One region of the Rheinheimera sp. B2H12 genome, then DNA from elsewhere that is predicted to be linked to it. Evidence: predicted binding sites of a transcription regulator. Region 1 holds the regulator's gene; each other region holds the start of a gene.
What was found. The regulator FNR, encoded in region 1, switches genes on or off when oxygen is low (the NO sensors DNR and NnrR bind a similar motif). The targets are predictions, from matches to a motif close to TTGATNTANATCAA.
Positions count from the first base shown of each region.

Region 2: a site for FNR is predicted at 1,811-1,824, ahead of AC53GJ_RS01890 (acetyl-CoA hydrolase/transferase family protein). Genes of this name have one in related genera too.
Region 3: a site for FNR is predicted at 3,596-3,609, ahead of AC53GJ_RS13225 (HAMP domain-containing protein). Genes of this name have one in related genera too.

Region 1 covers NZ_CM184363.1:2,788,861-2,795,081, reverse strand. The annotation lists gene AC53GJ_RS12085 (methyl-accepting chemotaxis protein) at 1-1,077, opposite strand, end outside; gene ttcA (tRNA 2-thiocytidine(32) synthetase TtcA) at 1,639-2,568, opposite strand; gene uspE (universal stress protein UspE) at 2,728-3,651, opposite strand; gene fnr (fumarate/nitrate reduction transcriptional regulator Fnr) at 3,744-4,454, opposite strand; gene AC53GJ_RS12065 (sulfite exporter TauE/SafE family protein) at 4,498-5,172, opposite strand; gene ccoS (cbb3-type cytochrome oxidase assembly protein CcoS) at 5,193-5,387, opposite strand; gene AC53GJ_RS12055 (heavy metal translocating P-type ATPase) at 5,384-6,221, opposite strand, start outside.
Region 2 covers NZ_CM184363.1:418,389-424,609, reverse strand. The annotation lists partial or broken gene AC53GJ_RS01895 (PAS domain S-box protein) at 25-1,710, shown strand; gene AC53GJ_RS01890 (acetyl-CoA hydrolase/transferase family protein) at 1,883-3,160, shown strand; gene AC53GJ_RS01885 (phytase) at 3,205-5,226, opposite strand; gene AC53GJ_RS01880 (TonB-dependent receptor) at 5,360-6,221, opposite strand, start outside.
Region 3 covers NZ_CM184363.1:3,082,912-3,089,132, forward strand. The annotation lists gene AC53GJ_RS13215 (hypothetical protein) at 169-948, opposite strand; gene AC53GJ_RS13220 (hypothetical protein) at 1,122-1,466, opposite strand; gene AC53GJ_RS13225 (HAMP domain-containing protein) at 1,706-3,511, opposite strand; gene AC53GJ_RS13230 (DUF5666 domain-containing protein) at 3,739-5,091, shown strand; gene AC53GJ_RS13235 (hypothetical protein) at 5,796-6,221, shown strand, end outside.

The DNA of each region.
Region 1 (6,221 bases):
ATCAGCAGCTTCGCTGACTTTATCGGCAAGGGCATTAATACTTTGCTGCGTTTTGCTAACCTCTTGCTGACCCGCACTAAACTCATCCATGGCTGTTTGAGCTAAACTTGCTGCTGCACTGGTGTGATTCGCTACTTCCAGCACTGTCGCTGACATCTGCGTGACGGCGCTGGCACCTTGTTCAGTTTCCAGCTTTTGATTACCGGTTAACAACTCGTTTTGTTTTGAGGTATGTAACAAGGCGCTGGAAGCCACTAATAACTCGGCGGCAGCACGCATCGAATTATTGGTCATCTGCGTCAGGTGCTGGGTCAGATGTTTGACTGCAGTTAAAATACTATGCTCTCCACTCGCGCTCACACTCACCGTTAAATCACCTGCAGTGATCTGATTAATTACCAGGGCAGCATACTCAGGTTCGCCACCGATAATGCGCTTTAAAGCGCTGACCAGATGCACCGCGACAACAGCACCAACAATCAGCGCGATTAAGGTGACTGTAGTCATAATCGATTGAAAACTATTGGTTTGTTCCCGAGCAGCTTTCACTTCTTGTTGTATTTTACTTTCCTGGACATCAATTAATTTATTGATGCGTTTAAGCCACTCGCTATAGCCTGGTGAGACGGTGTCTTGCAGAAATTGTTTCGCTGCTGCCGACTGATCATTGTCAAGCATGGTCAATAATTGAGCCGTGTTGGCCACAGTCAGTTGCTCTGTCTGCTGAATATCTTTGAGCAGTGACATTTCTACTGAACTTGGCATATTTTTCATAAATAACTGATCCAGCGTACTGGCAGCCTGCTGATAAAAGTTATTCAGTCTGATGATGTCTTGCTGGTGGCTTTTGGCGCTTTCCATGTTTGCTGCCAGCACCACATCGCGAATTGAAATGGCTCTGTCATGCACGCTGCCACGAAAATTAATAGTTTGGCGCTGCTCTATCGCAGTTTGTTCAGATAACTGAGTTAAATTGTCATTAGCGATGCCGATTTTCACCAAGCCTAAAATCGTGATCCCCAGCATAATGACCAGCAGAAAAGCAAAACCTGTATAAAGACGTTTAATTATTTTCATATGCACCTTGTCTCATTTAAACGTAAAAAACATCAGCCTTTGTCCGCTCTGTGCAGGTCGCTTTGCCTGAAACAGCCTTGTGATGAACGACTGGCGAAGTCAAAGCCGAAAGCTGACCTCGGTGTTGCCCTTGTGTTGTTCACGCTGAGCGCAAATTAACAGAGCTTCGCAGTATGCGCCAAATCCGGGCTTTGAAGTTAAAAATTACGACACCTGCTGATTGCTCACAGTAAAACCCTGAGGCCGCTAGATACTAACGAACAATGGTTGCACTATCTAACGCATAAAATGGTGAGATTTAATTGATTTTATCGATGGATGTTCGCAGCATAGCCAGCGAAGCGCGAAGGATCACCGCAGTGCTATGCAGAGGGTCGGACGCCGCGCGTCGCACGCCGCGCGTAGATCCATTCGTGTATTTTAAATCAATAGGTTAGGATTCTGTTCAATCGTAGCTCGGACTGCTGCTATGCGGCGAATCCGAGCTACAGGACATGGTAGATAAAGCAGCAGTTTAGGATGAGCGGTTCATGGCAGGCACGACTCAGATGAAGGCGGGTGTTAGACCAGCTCGAGTTTTTGTACCATCACAGCCGATGTCGCGATGTCTTCTTCGTCTTCAGCCAGCAGGCCAACCGGAATCGCCGGCACAGCAACCTTATCAAAAGCGGTATCACCTTCCATCACATCAGTGTTGTGACTGACAGCTTTAAAATCAAATAGATTTTTATCAATCATATGGGAAGGTACAATGTTCTGCATGGCCTGAAACATAGTTTCAATCCGGCCTGGGAAACGTTTGTCCCAGTCCTGCAGCATTTCTTTCACCACCTGGCGCTGTAAACCATCTTGTGAACCACAGAGGTTACAAGGGATGATCGGGAACTGTTTCGCGTCGGAGTATTTTTCAATATCTTTTTCCCGGCAATAAGCCAGCGGCCGGATCACGATATGTTCGCCATTGTCACTTTGTAACTTTGGTGGCATTGATTTCAGTTTGCCACCATAAAACATGTTTAAAAACATTGTTTCAATCATGTCATCACGGTGATGTCCGAGCGCAATTTTGGTCGCGCCCAGCTCTTTTGCGGTGCGATATAAAATGCCACGACGCAGCCGCGAGCATAAAGAACAAGTGGTTTTTCCTTCCGGAATTTTTTCTTTGACGATAGCGTAAGTGTCTTCAGTGACGATTTGAAAATTAACGCCAAGCTGACTCAGATAAGCTGGCAGCACCTCGGCTGGAAAACCAGGTTGCTTTTGATCCAGATTGACCGCCACCAGCGAAAAATTGATCGGGGCAGATTGCTGTAGATTCAGCAGGATATCCAGTAAGGTGTAACTGTCTTTACCACCGGACAAACAAACCATCACTTTATCGCCTTCTTCGATCATGCCGAAGTCAGCAATGGCCTGACCCACACCACGACGCAGACGTTTGTGTAATTTGTTCAGATTATATTGAGCTTTCGCTTCAGCCGAGTGAGACATAACAACACCTGTTGGGAAAAATGGCGCACATTATAACGGATCGGCAGACTTTGCCAATCAGCTTCAGAGCAGCAATTTTGCCGACATGGCCGGAAGTGGGCATGAAACAAGGCTCGGACAGCCAGCCCCACAGTGGTTAGTCGCTGAGGGCTGGCACGGTCAGGACGCTGTTACATCCTTGTCAGGCTTTAACGCCAGGATATCGCATTCTAGCCGGTCTATCACATGCTCAGCGGTGTTACCAATGATAGCAGCAGATAAACCTGTTCTGCCGACAGTGCCAATAATCACCATTTCGGCATCAATGCTGCGGGCAACTTTCGGGATCACATCTTCTGGCATGCCTTCGAGGACATGGGTACATTGCGGGCTGATGCCATAATTTTGCGCCAAAGCACGGACTGCATCCTGATGATGATGTTTCATGCTGTCATTATATTCAGCCGGATTAAATTCCGGAATTTCAATTGCCACATGAATAGGGGTACCGGGATAGGCGTTGACCAGATGGACTGTGGCACCTAATAAAGTCGCCATCGCTTGCGCCTGGCGGATAATCAGCTGATTCAGCGATTTATGATGCGGTTGTTCACTACCTGCATTCACTGCCGCCAGAATATGGCCAGCAGCAGGCCAGGCATGTTCTTTGACCAATAATACCGGGCAGGGGCATTTTCTCAGGATATGCCAGTCGGTTGGGGTGAAAATCAGTGATTTCAGCACATCATGCTGATGGGTCGCTTTGATCACCAAATCATAGCCATGATCCTGCACTGTTTTCACGATGGCTTCAAAGGGTCTGTTATGCCACACCACTTTGATACTGGCATTAATCCCTTTTTGCCGGGCTGGGGCCAGCAGTTGTTCAATCCAAAGCTCACGGTCGGTGATCACGGCCTGGCGCATTGACTCCCGTTCTTCGCCGGATAACATGGTAGTCATCTCATAAGAGAAATCGTAAATGGATAAAAAAGCGGTAAGGTGACAGGCTGTGTGGGTGGATAATTCGATGGCACGGTCCAGTGCTTTTTGCGTTTCCTGACTGGGGTCAAGCACCACCAGTACATCCTGATATGTTGCCATTGCAGATCTCCTTATAAACCAACTGACCAATACAGTTTAGCTAAGTTACCGGAGTCTGCAGTGACAAACCTTGGTTTAGATCAAAGCCTTGCTTAACAGGGCGTTTTACTGATGCCGCCAATTTTGCTCAGTTCATCAAAATTGCTAATCACGATCAGTTTGCCATCAACATGAATAAGCTCGTCTTTATGAAAACGACCAAGCAGCCGGCTGATAGTTTCTACCGTCAGACCCAGGTAGTTACCAATTTCACCGCGGGTCATCGTCAAGCGGAATTCTTTGCGGGAAAAACCACGATTGCCAAAACGTTGCGCCAGATTGGTTAAAAATGCGGCTAATTTTTCTTCTGCGGTTTTCCGGTTTAATAACAACATCATCTGCTGATCGCCAGAGATATCCTGACTCATCAGCCTCATCAGTTGTTGCCGCAATTTAGGCAGTTGATCCAGTAAATTATCCAAATTCTGATAAGGGATTTCACAGACCATGGCTGTTTCAAGCGCCATGGCATAACTTGGATGGCACTGATTGCCGATAGCATCAAAACCAATCACATCACCAGGCAGATGAAAACCGGTAATTTGCTCTTCACCCTGTTCGGACAGGGTGTAGGTTTTAAACGAACCGGTACGAACCGCATAAAGAGCATGCAAGGGTTTACCTGCTTCAAACAGATGATCACCTTTGTGCGAAGGGCGTTTGCGCTGAATAATATGGTCCAGCTTATCCAGCTCGGCATCATTCAGAGAAAACGGCAAACATAACTGGCTAAAGCCACAATCCTGGCAGTTAATCGCGCTCATCGGTTGGTTTTCCATTTTATAGCCAAAAAAATACCAGCACAGCTTAAAAAACTAAATGCGCCAGTGCAAGGTAAATTGTATAGAGTCCGTAAAGTGCCAGCATGGCGGCAATACTCCAGCGTACCCAGCGCTGTTGTTTAAATTGATTGAGCGCAGTGGCGGCCTGGCCTGCCAGCAATAATGCCGGTAAGGTGCCAATACCAAAACAAAGCATCCACAGCGCCCCTTGCCAGGCGGAGCCACTAGCCAGACTCCAGCTTAAACTGGAGTAGACCAGACCGCAGGGCAATAAACCCCAACCCAGACCATAAGCCAGGGCTTTGCCGGGGCTATTGAGCGGCAACAACCGGCGGGTCCAGGGTTGGATCAGACGCCAGAGCGGGCGACCCGCTTGTTCCAGCAGTGCCAGCACCGGCCAGAGCTTACTGACATAAAGCGCCATCAGGAGCAACATCAGACCGGATAATAAACGCAAACTGTGCATAGTACCGCCGGCCAGCTGCATCGCCAGCACGCCAAGGGCACCGACCAGCGCACCCAGCAGGCTGTAACACAATAAGCGACCTGCGCTGAGAGCCAGTTGTAACTTAAGCTTCTGACTTTGATCAGGCATTAACAATTGCAAGGCACTGACAATGCCGCCGCACATCACCAGGCAATGACCACTGCCCAGCAGTCCAATCAGCACTGCAGCAGCAAAGTTCAGTGGTTCAGTCATGCGGTCGGTTCCAAGCCGGCTTAGTCTGGTTGTTTTGCCGGCTCAGCCGGGGTTGGTTTTTGCACAGCCGCAGGTTTTTTTTCATCAAATAAAATACTAAAAGCTTCTTTGTCGAGATCATCAAATTGTTTCGAGCGCACAGCCCAGAAAAACACCGCCAGGCCAATCATCACAAACAGCACTGCGATTGGGATCAGCACATAAATAATGCTCATTGTTTTAATAACCTCAAAGAATTGGATACCACCAGCAAAGAGCTAAAAGACATCCCAATCACCGCGATGTAAGGAGAAACAAAACCACAAACCGCCAGCGGTATGATCACCAGATTGTAACCAACAGCCCAAGCCAGATTTTGCCGCACGACTTTTTTCGCCAATTGGGCCCCGCTGATCAGTTCAGTCAGCAGGCTCAGGTCATTGTGCAATAACACCACATCAGCCTGATTTTTCGATAAATCAGTGCCACTGTCCAGCGCCACCGAAACGTGGGCGGCATGAAAACTAGGACTGTCATTGATACCATCACCGACCATCAGCACTATATCACCTTGCGCCACTGCGTTGCTTATCTGAGCAACTTTTTGTTCCGGGCTACAGGATTTGGTTAAATCAGTGATGCCAAGTTGTTTCGCTATCTGTTCAGCCTGATCTGAGCTATCTCCGGTCAGAATGCCACAGCGAATACCTAAGGCATTGAGCGCTGGGATCAGCGCCGGTATTTCTGCTCTTAACGCATCGGCCAGCTGCAATTGCGCATGTAACTGGCCATCGATACAAAAATACACCTGCATATCGGCTTGAGCCTGTTGCTGGCAAAACGCGGCGTTGCCGATCTGTAACAGCCGTGGACCTGAATTGCTTAACCACTTTGCCTTGATACCACTGCCAACCACTAGCTCGACCTCGGTCAAGGTCAGTCGTTGTTGTAAAAATGGTGCAAAAGCCCGGCCAATCGGGTGCTCAGAATAGGCCTCTAAGTTGGCTATCAGATCCAGTAGTTGCGCTTCGCTAAATTCAGTCTGGCATTGCTTAATACGGGCAATACTG
Region 2 (6,221 bases), 2.4 Mb from region 1:
TTGTTGCAAGCAAAGGTACTTGAGGTGACTATGTTCGGACTGTTTGGCAACAAAGGCGGCAACGACGATATTATCAAAGCACTGCATCAAACCATGGCAGTGATAGAATTCAGCACCGATGGTACTGTGGTGCATGCCAATAAAAACTTTCTGCAACTGATGCAATATCAGTTGGCAGACGTTGTCGGGAAACCGCATCGGATATTTTTAGACCAAGCCGCCAGCCATTCCCGCGATTATCAGCGGTTTTGGGATGAATTACGCGCCGGGAAAGCCCAAATTGCCGAATTTAAACGCCGCACCAAAAGCGGAACCTCGGTCTGGATCCAAGCCAATTACACCCCTATTCTGCGCAACGGCAAAGTCAGCCGGATTATTAAGTTTGCCACCGATATCACCGCTGAAGTGATGCAAAGAGCGGATATGCAAAGTCAGATTGAAGCCATCCAGCGCTCTGAAGCGGTGATCGAATTTAATCTCGATGGCCAGATCCTGACGGCCAATGCAAACTTTTTACAGTTGATGGGTTATCAACTGAGCGAAGTACAAGGCAAACACCACCGCATTTTTGTTGCACCACAAGAAGCGAATTCAGAGCAATACCGGCAATTCTGGGCGAAATTACGCCAGGGTCACTATCAAACCGCCGATTTTAAAAGACTGACCAAAGGCGGTCAGTCGGTCTGGATCCACGCTACCTACAACCCTATTTTAGGGCCTGATGGCGAAGTGCTGAAAGTGGTGAAATATGCCTCTGATATCACAGCAGAAATCATGCAAAAACAAGAAGCTGAATTACTGTCGATGGTGGCCAATGAAACCGATAACGCGGTGATTATTTCCGATGTAAATCGAAAAATACAATATGTAAATCAGGGTTTTACGAAGATGACTGGCTACAGCAGCGCTGAAATTCTCGGCCATGTCGCTGCCGAAGTGTTAGTCGGCCCCAAAACCGATGAAAGCACCCGGCAACGGATTGAAGCTGAGCTGGCCGCCCCCAGAGCCTTTTATGATGAAATAGAAATCCATCGCCGCGATGGTTCTTCGTTATGGATTTCAGTCACCAGCAACCCGGTGCATAACGAACGCGGCGAACACCACAGTTATATTGCCATTCTGGCCGATATCACGCCGGTTAAATCCTCAGCGCTGGAAAATCAGGTGCGGTTTGATGCCATCAGCCAATCCAATCTGATGCTGGAATGGGATGCCCAGGGCAAAGTATTGGCCATGAACGACTACGCCAGCCGCATCCTGCAGGTGAAAAATGATGAGTTCAGCAGCGCCTGTAAAAGCTGGCAACAATGCCTGTCGCCGGAGCAACAGCAGCAGTTAGTCGCTGGCAAAAATATCCGTAAAGATTTAAGTTTTAGTATTGGCAACCGCACCATCAGCCTGGCCGCCACCTTTAGTGCCATTCGCCATCCCAAGGGCGATCTGCAAAAAGTGATTTTTTACGGCACCGATATCAGCAAACGGCAGCAGGTGGTGCAACAAAGCGATCAGGTGATGGCGGAATTGCTGAATTCCGGCAAAAGTATCAACAATATGGTGTCCAGTATTAATGCCATTGCCGATCAGACCAACTTATTAGCGCTGAACGCTGCGATTGAAGCGGCGCGGGCGGGCGAAGCGGGTCGGGGTTTTTCAGTGGTAGCAGAAGAAGTGCGGAATCTGGCGTTTAAAGCTGGCAGCTCGGCCAGTGAAATCAATAGCGTGGTTAATCAGAATCAGGCGTTGTTAAAAAGTCTGGCTGAAACGCTCAATCAGCTCGCCAGCCAAAGCTAGACGGATAAAGCCAATTCAGTTGATCCCAATCATAACGGCCGCCCAAAGCTGTCGTTATGCTGTTTGCAATTTCCCAGCACAGAGTTCAGTTATGTATTATGCCACCCCGGAACAAGCCTTAGCCACCATCAGTAACGGTGAATCCATCTGGAGCCACTCGATGGCTGCTACCCCTTATTCGATGCTGAATGCCCTCGCCAAAGTGGCCTTGGATAAACGCGACTTAACCTTGCTAAGCCTGCACACTGAACTCAGTAGCGCGCTTTGTGATCCGGCGCTGCAAGGGCATTTACGCCAGCGGGTATTTTTTGTTGGCCGCCCAACCCGGCCAGCCGTCAATTGTGGCGCTGCCGATTATGTGCCAGCCTTTTTATCAGAAATTCCGAAAATGTTCCGCAGTGGCGAACAAGCCATTGATACCGCCATTATTCAGGTATCGCCGCCGGATAAACATGGCTTATGTAGCCTGGGGGTGTCGGTGGAAGCAACGCGGGCCGCCATGCAATCGGCGAAAAAAATTATCGCGCAAATTAACCCCAGGATGCCGCGCACCCATGGCGATTCTTTTGTGCATTTATCGGCCTTCAGCGCTTATTGTGAACTCGAATCTGACATTCCACTGCATTTGCCCGCCAGCATTGATAACGTCACAGCCCAGATTGGCAAAAATGTCGCCAGTTTAGTGCGGGACGGTGATTGCTTGCAGATGGGCATTGGCGCTATTCCGGATGCAACTTTGGCTTGCCTGGGCGATCGGCAACAGCTGGGGATCCACACTGAAATGTTTTCCGATGGTGTGTTGCCGCTACTGGCCAAAGGCGTATTCAGTAACCGCAATAAACGCAAACATCCGGGCAAAATTGTCACCACTTTTGCCATGGGCAGTCAGGCCTTATATGACTTTGTCGATGACAACCCGGAAGTGGTGTTTCTGGACGTGGCTTATACCAACGATACCGCCGTGATCCGGCAAAATCCGCAGGTGATGGCCATTAACAGCGCCTTACAGGTGGATTTATCCGGTCAGGTCTGCGCCGACTCACTGGGGACCAAAATTTATTCCGGCGTCGGTGGCCAGATGGATTTTGTCCGTGGTGCCGCCTTATCCGAAGGTGGCCGCTCCGTGATTGCGCTGCCAGCCACAGCTGCCAGCGGCACAGTGTCGCGCATCAGCTCCTTATTAGCCCCTGGCGCTGGCGTGGTGACCACCCGTGCTCATGTGCATTATATTGTCACTGAATATGGTGTCGCCAATTTGCGGGCACGCAGCCTGACTGAAAGAGCCAGAGCGCTGATTCAAATTGCCGCGCCGCAATTTCGCGAACAACTGGCGCGGCAAGCTTTTGATGACTGGGGTTTATCGGTCTAAAACAACCAGCAGCAGCCACCCCGCTGCTGCTGGTTTTTTGCGCACTATTGCTGCTTAGGGATCAGTTGCAACACTGACTGCCAGGGGATGTACTTCAGGTTCTGGCCTTGCTCCGGCATCCGGTTGCGACCGTCCTGAATAATCAGCGCACCTTGCAAAAACGCTGGCCCTAGCGAGCGAACGGTTAACTCCAACCCATCGGTCTCAGAAGTACCATCAATGCCGAGGTCAGGGTTAGTGATGACGCGAAAACGCAGTACCGGCTGATATGGTGCCACGGCAGAAAACAGCACATAACTGTCATTGCCCTGGCTGGAGGCCAGCAAATAAGGTTGTTCACCCGGTGCAAAAGCCAGACCTTCCACATCCGCCACCAGCGTCTTGCCATCAGCTAAGATAATTTTTTCACCGCTGCTGCTGGCTGTTGCCGCCGCGGCAAAACGCCAGATTCCCACATCTTCTTCGCCGACAAATAACTGCTGGCGCGCGTCATCCACCACACAACCTTCCGGCTGCCCGGGCACTTGCAGTTGCCGCACTTTGCGCCCCTGCCAGCGCTTGCCGTCTGAACTCAGTCGATACTGCTCAATCAAGCCGGATTTATCATTGACGAACACGTCCACCTGACCCGCAGCCGGCTGAAACAGGCATAAACCGTAGATCTCCTGCATGCTGGTGGCAATTTGACCGGCCTGTTGCACTTCACCTTCTGCATTAATTGCAAACAACTGCAAGCTATTGTTATTACGTAAACTTGCCACTGCCACATCATGCGGCTGACCGGCAAAAGGCAGACCATAACGGACATCGACATTATTCAGCCGGCCGACGTTCAACTGTTGCAATAACTTGCCCTGCACATCATACACTTCCAGACCATTGCGCTTGTCGGTCGCCAAAATACGGCTGCGCTCTGGTTTCGACGGATGATGCCAAATGGCCGGGTCGTCGATGACATCACCCCGTGCTGGCGCGGCTGGTGTTTGCACTGTGGGCAGCACTTGTTGCATCGGTAACAGCAAGCTCGCCGCTGCAACTAGCGGCACTTGGCCTGTGCTGCCAGATAGCGCCAATTGCTGCACAGGCTCACCTTTGGCACTGACAAAAACGCTCTGTTGCTGCGGCGTCAGTGCAGCCGACAGATAGACGAATTCACCATCACCCAGGGGCTGGGCACTGAGCTGGGCTTCGGCACTGAAATCAGGCTGACCGGCCTGATCCAACGGCCATCGCAGTTGCAACACCCGGCCCGGCTGCTCTTCCAGCGCCAGCAGGCGACCGTCCGGCAGCACTGTCATGCTGACAATCTCAGCAGCTATAGCCCCAAACGGCTGCTTCACCTGCACCAACTGCCGGCCTTCATCAGCTTCAGGTTCGGCCTGATAACGCCAAATGGCCTGGCTGTGCTCGCTCAGATACAAGCTACCGCTGCGTTGATCAACAGCACAGGCTTTGCTGTCATAAGGCACACTCAATTCACGGATCCGCAGTGGTTGCTTTAACCAGCGGCCTTGTTGCTGTAATAACAGTTGATCGGCACCACCACGATCGCCCAGCAGGAAAATACTCAGTTGTTGATTATCCTGGCTGTGATAAAAACACAGATCCTCCACCACCCGGCTGGTGACAGGCTGTTGCTGCAACAGTTGCAGCCGTTGCTGCTGCCAGGACCAGAGCTGGAAGTGTTGGCTTTCATCATCCATCGCCGCAATCAACAGGCTGCTTTGACTTCCAACCGACGTAGCGCCCTGGACTGGTAATGGCAAAACTGGTAATTGCAAAGTGGTAAAACGACTAAAATCACCAGCCGCCGTGGCCAGTGACTGGCCCTTGTCATTCAGAATGTGCAAGCCGCGTTTATCCGCCAGCAACTGCAGCCGCTCGCCCTGGTGTGTCAGTTGTTGATAAGCACGGGCTTTGACAGTCAACGGTGGCAAAGCTGTGAGTAAGTGCTCACCAGTTGATTGAGCTGCAGTTGCATTGGCGATGCCATTGCCGCAAACAATGGCAGCCATCAAGACGGCGCAAAATAGCCGCGAAGGGTTAAATAAGGTTGGTTTCATCATGTTCTCAGCAAAATGTTCTTCGCAAAATATACTTCTGAGGCGCGGCCACTCAGCGGTAGCAGCGCCTCACAACAAGGCTGCACAGTCCATCCAATCAGGCACTGTGCTACGCTCGAAACTGCAGTGCTGGCGCTTAGAAGCTGCCCCGCACGCCCAGTTGCCAGGCACGGCCAAACTGTTCGTGTTCAAACACCCGGCTGCGTACGCCCTGGTAACGGATCGCCTGGCTATCGGTCAGGTTGGTGGCTTCAATAAACAGACTCAACTGGGATGAGAATTTATAACCGGCGCTGAAATCCAGCGTGGCGCGTTCATCCCAATAGGTATTCAGTTTTGGATCTGCCGTATCCAGCGCGTCGATATACTCAGAACGATAGTTATAAGCCAGCTGCGCACTGTAGCCATTCGCTTCATAATTCAGTGCCGCGTTGTAGCTATGTTTGCTGGTGCCAGGTAAATCGGTCTGTCCTATGCCAAAAGGCAAGTCCGCTGCTGAATCGGTCAGGGTGTAATTCAGCATCACGCCAAAGCCAGGCAGCGCCGCCAGCGTTTGTTGCCAGTTCAGCTCCAACCCATACAAACGGCCTTTATCGCCATTTTCCGGTCTGGTCAGCTGGAAACCTGCAAATTCACCGCCCTGCTGCACACTGCGCGCTTTAAACATCGGATCTAATAAATATTTGTAGAACACCCCGGCCGATAACTGTCCCAGCGGTTCCAGGTAATATTCAGTCATCAGATCCAGGTTGTGGCTATAGGTCGGCGTCAGGCCAATGTTACCAATGCTGATGCTACCGCCTTGTTCACTGCGTTCTTCCACAATCAGATAAGGCACTAAATCCGCAAAGTTCGGCCGGTTCAGACCTGTACTATAGGCCGACCGCAGGATCACGCCATTGTCCAGTTCATGCCGTAAATGCGCGCTGGGGAACCACTTGCTGTAGCTGTCTTTGGCTTGTTGCGGACTGAATTTTTCTGTATCAGCATCAAAACGC
Region 3 (6,221 bases), 290 kb from region 1:
TCGCAGTTGATATTGGTCCAAAGTTCGTGATAAGCACAGCAAAAGGCTTATTCACTCAGAACGGGCTACGCTCAGTCGGACCTGCAAGAGGCTACGGCACAAGCTGATATCGCGGCCCCATAAAGCGGGTCTGTTGCCTGATATCACATTCATGCAGGCAGCCTCGGATTATTCCTGCGAATAATAACGACGTTTGGCATTATTCATGATCTGGGCATCAAATTCCGCCACCATCGAGGTATAGTCGTCCGCATTGGGCAGACCATGTTGACGGGCAAACCAGGTTCGTTCACTGGCAAACTCAGACAAGGTTTCCACTATTTTTTTAAAATTAACCACCTTGGTAAAGTTTTCTGCTGTGACATCATACTCCCCCCAGTGATAACCCTCTTGATCCGGCCCACGCTCCTGCTCCAGCGCATCCAGCATGGTGGTGCTAAAGTTACTGGCTAAAGTGACCAGATCATCATTGCTATTTAACAAGGCCGTCAATTGCAATTGTTGTGCTTCAGTTAAATCCAGCCGCTGCCCTTGTGCGCGATTCACCGCCAGACTGCCGTCCGCCGCCACACTAAAACCCCAGCTTTTATTGTTCGCCAGCTCCGGATGCTTTGTTGCCAACTGCTGCATAAATTCACCAAAGGCCATTTTAATATTATGCAGCGACTTCAACGCCTTGGTTTGTTGTTTGGCCGCGGCTTGGATGCGGGCAAAGGCTTCTTCATTGCTTTCAGAGGGGATCTTTCTGGTCACCACAGGCCGGCGATACACCGGCGACTCCTGATCAGGCAGGGTTTGCGGCGTTAAACTAGCCGGTAGCTGGCTGATTTCTGCTTGCGCAGCGATCATTGGCGCTGGCACTGTCGGGCGTGGTGCTGAGGTGCGCTGTGCTGGGGTATCAGGGCCGACCATGGTCTGCAGATTCAATGAGGGCGGTTTAATATTCATCTTAGCTCCTTGCGATGATGCGGTGTTCCTTTTATCGGCAGCATTGTAATTTTATTTTACAAAAATCACATAATTTATAACCAAAACACCGCAATAAAAGCTGAAGGCGCAGATGTTGAAGCCCTAGATCATCACTTTTCGCAGCAACAGTCCAACCTTGTTGACGGCAAAACTTAGCCATTATGCTTGTCGGACTGTAATCCTTGCTGTGGTTGCCTGGCGGCCAGTAACTGAGTGACCTCGGTCAGCTTTTGCTGCAATAGCGCCATTTGCTGGGCCAGTTGTTGCTGGATAAAGGCTATCCGCTGCGCAGGATCGGTCACGCCAGCAATAGTCTCTGCCAGGCGCTGCAAACGTTTTTGCTGCAACTGGTCCTGGCCAGCCAGCAGCAACTGTTGTTGCTGTTGCTGTAACTGACCGACCAGCGGATGCCTGGCAGCAGGATCGATGATCGAAGACAAATCGTTGGATTGTGGCGGCACCACAAGATTGGGATCAAACGGAGGCTGTGACATCATTTTTCCGCGACTGCAAACACCGGCGGCAACTGGAAACACAGCCGTCAGACCTGAATTGGCTGTCAGTGTAAGCGGTTGCAGGACTAGAGCTTCTTGCGCCAGATCAACAAATTGGCTGTGGCCTTTAGTGCTCTGACCTGTTGAACTTGATGCTGATACGGATGACTTGGGCAACAGGCTTAGCCCAGTTCAAAAGTTGTTGTGATTCAGTTGTCGCAATGTGCCAGCACGCATAAAGTTTAAACCTCTGGCTCTGTGCACTTCTGCTCAGTATTCAGTAAATATTGCGGAATAAAACGACAGGTCAGCAGATGGCGGCCCTGGCTGGTTTGCTGCGTCTGCAATTGCGCTCTTAATTGCTGTGCCCTGTCCTGCAACACCTGCAACTGCTGCGAATATAAGGTGCCAACGCCATTGTCACTGATGCTCAGTTCCAGCAATTGATCCGAAACCAGTTGCAGTGTCACCACCACTTCACTGGCCAGGCTTTGCTGCACCAGTAACTGACAACACTCTTTGACCAGTTGCAGCAGATGAATTTCTTCATGACCATGCAACGGAATATTCAGCAACTGATAATGTAACTCAAATCGAATGCCTGACTGCTGTGCCAACTGCTGCAAGCTATGTTGCAGGGCCTGCTCTAAACCGCCACCGCTGATGGTTAGGCTAAAAGTGCTGAGTAGCTGATAAAACTGCCGGTACGCCACATCCAGGCTTTGGGACAACTCAGTGGCGACATCCAGCAGACAAGTTTGATCGTTCCGGGCCAGACACTTTTGCAATCGATTGGTCTGAATTTTCAAATAAGACAAGGATTGCGCCATTGCATGATGCAGTTCACCCGCAATTAAATTCCGCTCCTGTAACAAGGCCAAACGACAACTTTGATCCTGTTGTTGCTGCAAACTCAATTCCAGTGCCAGTTGAGCTGCAACCGCAGCTAACAACTGCTGCTGCCATTCGGTTAAGGGCTGGTCAGGCGTGGTGCGCGCCAGCAAAATACCAAAATGGCGGAATTCCCGTTGCAACTGAAAACGCCAGACCAAACTGTCTTTTTCCCGCAAACCAATGGCTGGCGCCTGCCGGCATTGCTGGCAATTCCGCTGCTGACAGCTAGTCGTCTGGCACAACTCTGTTTTGAGCTGTAAATAAGGTTCAACCCCATTTTCGGTCATCAGACAAAGTTCTAACTCCGCCACTGCCACCAACTGCTGCAAGTCATTTAATAATTGTCTGAGCTGGGCAGATCCAGCTTGCTGGTGTAAAAACCGCTGGCTTAATTCATATAAAAATTGCAACTGCTGGTGATTGCGCGCCAGGGTGTCACTCTGCTCTGCCACCTGTTGCGCTAAAGTGCCATAACGACTGGCCAGCGCAGCACTCATTTGATTTAACGTCAAAGCCAACAGGCCAAATTCATCCTGCTGTTGCTGCTGCAACCTGGCACTAAAATCCCCCTGGGTGATTTGTCTGGCCACTTGTGTCAGCGCCTGCAGCGGTTGCACCACCCGCTGTTGTAAACCCCGATAAATAATAAAAGCCACCCCGGCAAGCAGCAGCACAGCAATCAGTTGCACCCACCTCAGCAGCGCCAATCTGGACTCAGCGCCCTGCTGCACCTGAGTCACCAGTTGTTCAATCAAATCAACCTGCTGACTAAGCTGACTGACCAGTTCCTCATCGCTCAATAGCTGTTGACTGAGCTTGCCGGCTAACACCAGCCATTGGTAGCGTGCCTGTCGGAATAACTCACTTAGCTTTGCATCCTGATGTTTTAATTGATAAAACACCGGATGCTGCCAAGTGCTCAGCAACTGTTGTTGTGCGGCAGCCGCAGCGGCTGGGTCCGCTTGCTGCTGCAACAAGGCGACTTTATAAGTTTGCATCCGCAGTGAACCGGCAATATTCATCGCCAGCGCATCATCCTTTGCTTGCTGTGACAACCAGAAAGATAACAGCATGGTCGATACGGCCAGCACCACAATGCCAGTCAGGGCAAAACGCAGTTGCAGGATCACTGAAAAATTTTTCATCATAGACATCAACTTTCCCTGATCGACCAATCGACCCCAAACCAGCATCACTAAGGTAATCACACATTAAAGCAGTTGCACTTCGTAACTGGCTTGTGCCAGATCAAAGTTCGGTGCAAAGCGTTTTGCCCGCTGCGGCCGCTGCCAGCCTGCACAGTTTGCAGGGCTTCACGTTTGCTTCACGCTCGGGCTTCTAAGCTAAGAACCATCATCAGAAGGAAACAGCTCAGGAGTTTATGATGCGTCAGTTCAGTTTGTTATTTCTCGCTTGTACCGTCAGTACCCTGGTCGCTTGCGGCGGCAGTTCAGCCCCCACAGCAGCCCAACCAGCCACCACCACAGCACAAAGCGGTGACAACACCAGCAAGCAACCAGCTCAGCAGCCGTCTGCTAAAGTGCAACAAGGTTATTTAACCGAGGTCAATGCGAATAGCGTGTCTTTACTGGGACAACAGCTCACTCTACCGGCCCAGGCCGTGCAGTACGCCGGCCAGAACTTACCGAATCAGTTGTTAGTGCCAGGTTTTCAGGTTCAGACATTGGCAAGCTCAGCAGGAACTGCTTTGTTGCTAAAACCAGATCTGGCCGGTTATGTCAGTCACAGCAGCATTGACCAATTCCGGCTGCAGGATAACCAACTGCAAGCACCGGCACATCAACTGCGTAGCGGTGACTTTGTGTTACTGACGCTGCAACGCGATGCTGCCGGCAGACTTAGCAATCAGGTGCAAGCGGCTATTGTGCTGACCGGAAATCAAATTCCGTTGCAACTGGAAATGACAGGTGCGATCAGCGAGTTACAACCGACGCAACAACAATTCCGGCTCAATGGCCAAACCGTGAGTTATGCCGCTGCCACAACAAAGCCGGGCTTGCTGCAAAATGGTCGTTGGGTTGAAGTCAAAGGTCAGCTCGCTTCCAGCCTGTTAATTGCCGATAGCATCGAAGCAGAATCTTTGGCAGAACAGACGGAAACTGAAATCGGCGGGGTGCTGAGCTGGGTCAGCAGTGATTTGAGCAGCATTGAGCTGAATCAGCGGTTGCGGCTGCAACTGCCAGTGCAGGTCAAGTTTAGTGACGGCAACCACAGCGATCTGCAGATTGGTAAAACCGTTGCAGTGAGCCTGCAATCAAAACAAGGTGAAATGGTGGTGACCGAAATCGACTTTAGCGATGATGTCACCGGGCCAAACCAGGCCAAGCTGGATAAAGCACAATCGCAAGGCCGTAGCTTTCAGGTCATCACCCAGGCCAGCTTACAGGCGGAACAACTGCGTTTTCGCGGTTTTGCTGTGCAACTGGATGCCAATAGCAGCTTTGAGGATGGTTTGACTGCTGAACAATTGGCTGGCCAGTGGCTAAAACTGGAAGGTGTGATGACGGCTGATGGCCGTTATTGGTTGAAAGAAGTAGAAAAGGCTCAAAGCGTCTTAACAAACCAACGCATTGAATTAAAAGGTTTGGTTCAAAACAACACCCTATGGGGTTATCCAGTCAGCGACCAAAGTCTGTTGCCATATGAAGGTCAATGGCAAGAATTCGACTGCCATTTTGACGGTAATACCCTATCCGCCTGCGTCCGGGACTAAGCAGCTATCCGGCTCACTGCTGGGGCGATGCGAAGTCAGCATAGCCCCACAGCAGTTGCGATTGCTGCCACAACACAGGCGGTGGAGCGGATGACGAAGTTGGCATAAGTTCAATCTGATAAAGGGGTACTAATGCAAAACAAACTTGCTTACTCACTAAAGACTGCTAAATTTTTTCACTGAATGACCAACAATACCCAAAGCTGCATTGGTCCGCATCATGGTGAATGATAGGGAAAGTCAGATGAAAATAAAATTGCCCGTCTTAGCTGTTGTCATCAGTGTGTTTACCCTATATAGCTGCGCCAGTTTTAGCCCTGTGATCTTGGATGATCCCGACGCGGAAAACATAAAAAAAGCGCAGGCAATGTGCGACCAGCACCAAATAAAGAAAAAAATCTGCAACGCCCGACAATATTGAGGCAACAAAAAAATATAAACACGCCATTATCAATGGGTATAAGGAAACGAACGAATTTGATAATAATATTCTGGGGGCGGTAACATTAGGTGTCGCAGCAAAATTAGCAAGTGCTCATACTGACGTTTTTAATGTTTTAGCAGTAACTTTAGGTTACCAAACAGCCATCAAGACCTATAACAACCAGTCATTTAAGTTGCAGTTGTATTCAAATGTAATCAGAGCTACACAGTGTATTTATATCAACTCCGACAGGCTTGAAGCTGAAGCTCCAACTGCAGATATGATCAAAACCGCAAGAGACGAGTTTACTAGATTTCAAAACCTTCCCAGCCAGCGTTTAGAAACATTGAAGGGAGTGTATGCGCAGCACTTCGAAAGTAAGCAGGGGGATTTTTCGGAATTTGCGCTGAAAATATCCAAGGCTGAAGCATTAGCAGCGCAAGCGTTGGAGGTGTTTGGATCAGCAGATGTAACCATCATTCAAGCACTGCAAGAAATTGAAATAACAGTCATTCAGCGATTTAATGGGCAATTACCGGATATAAGCCGGATCAGTACCCTGCTTGAACAACAAATTACAGCGAATAAAAAGATTGAAGACGCTGGAACAGTTGCAGGTGTTGCAATTCCGGCAAATGTTAAGGAAAAACCAACTATCGGACTAATGTCTGCAGCGGTAGATAAAATAAATATCGAGAATGAGCAC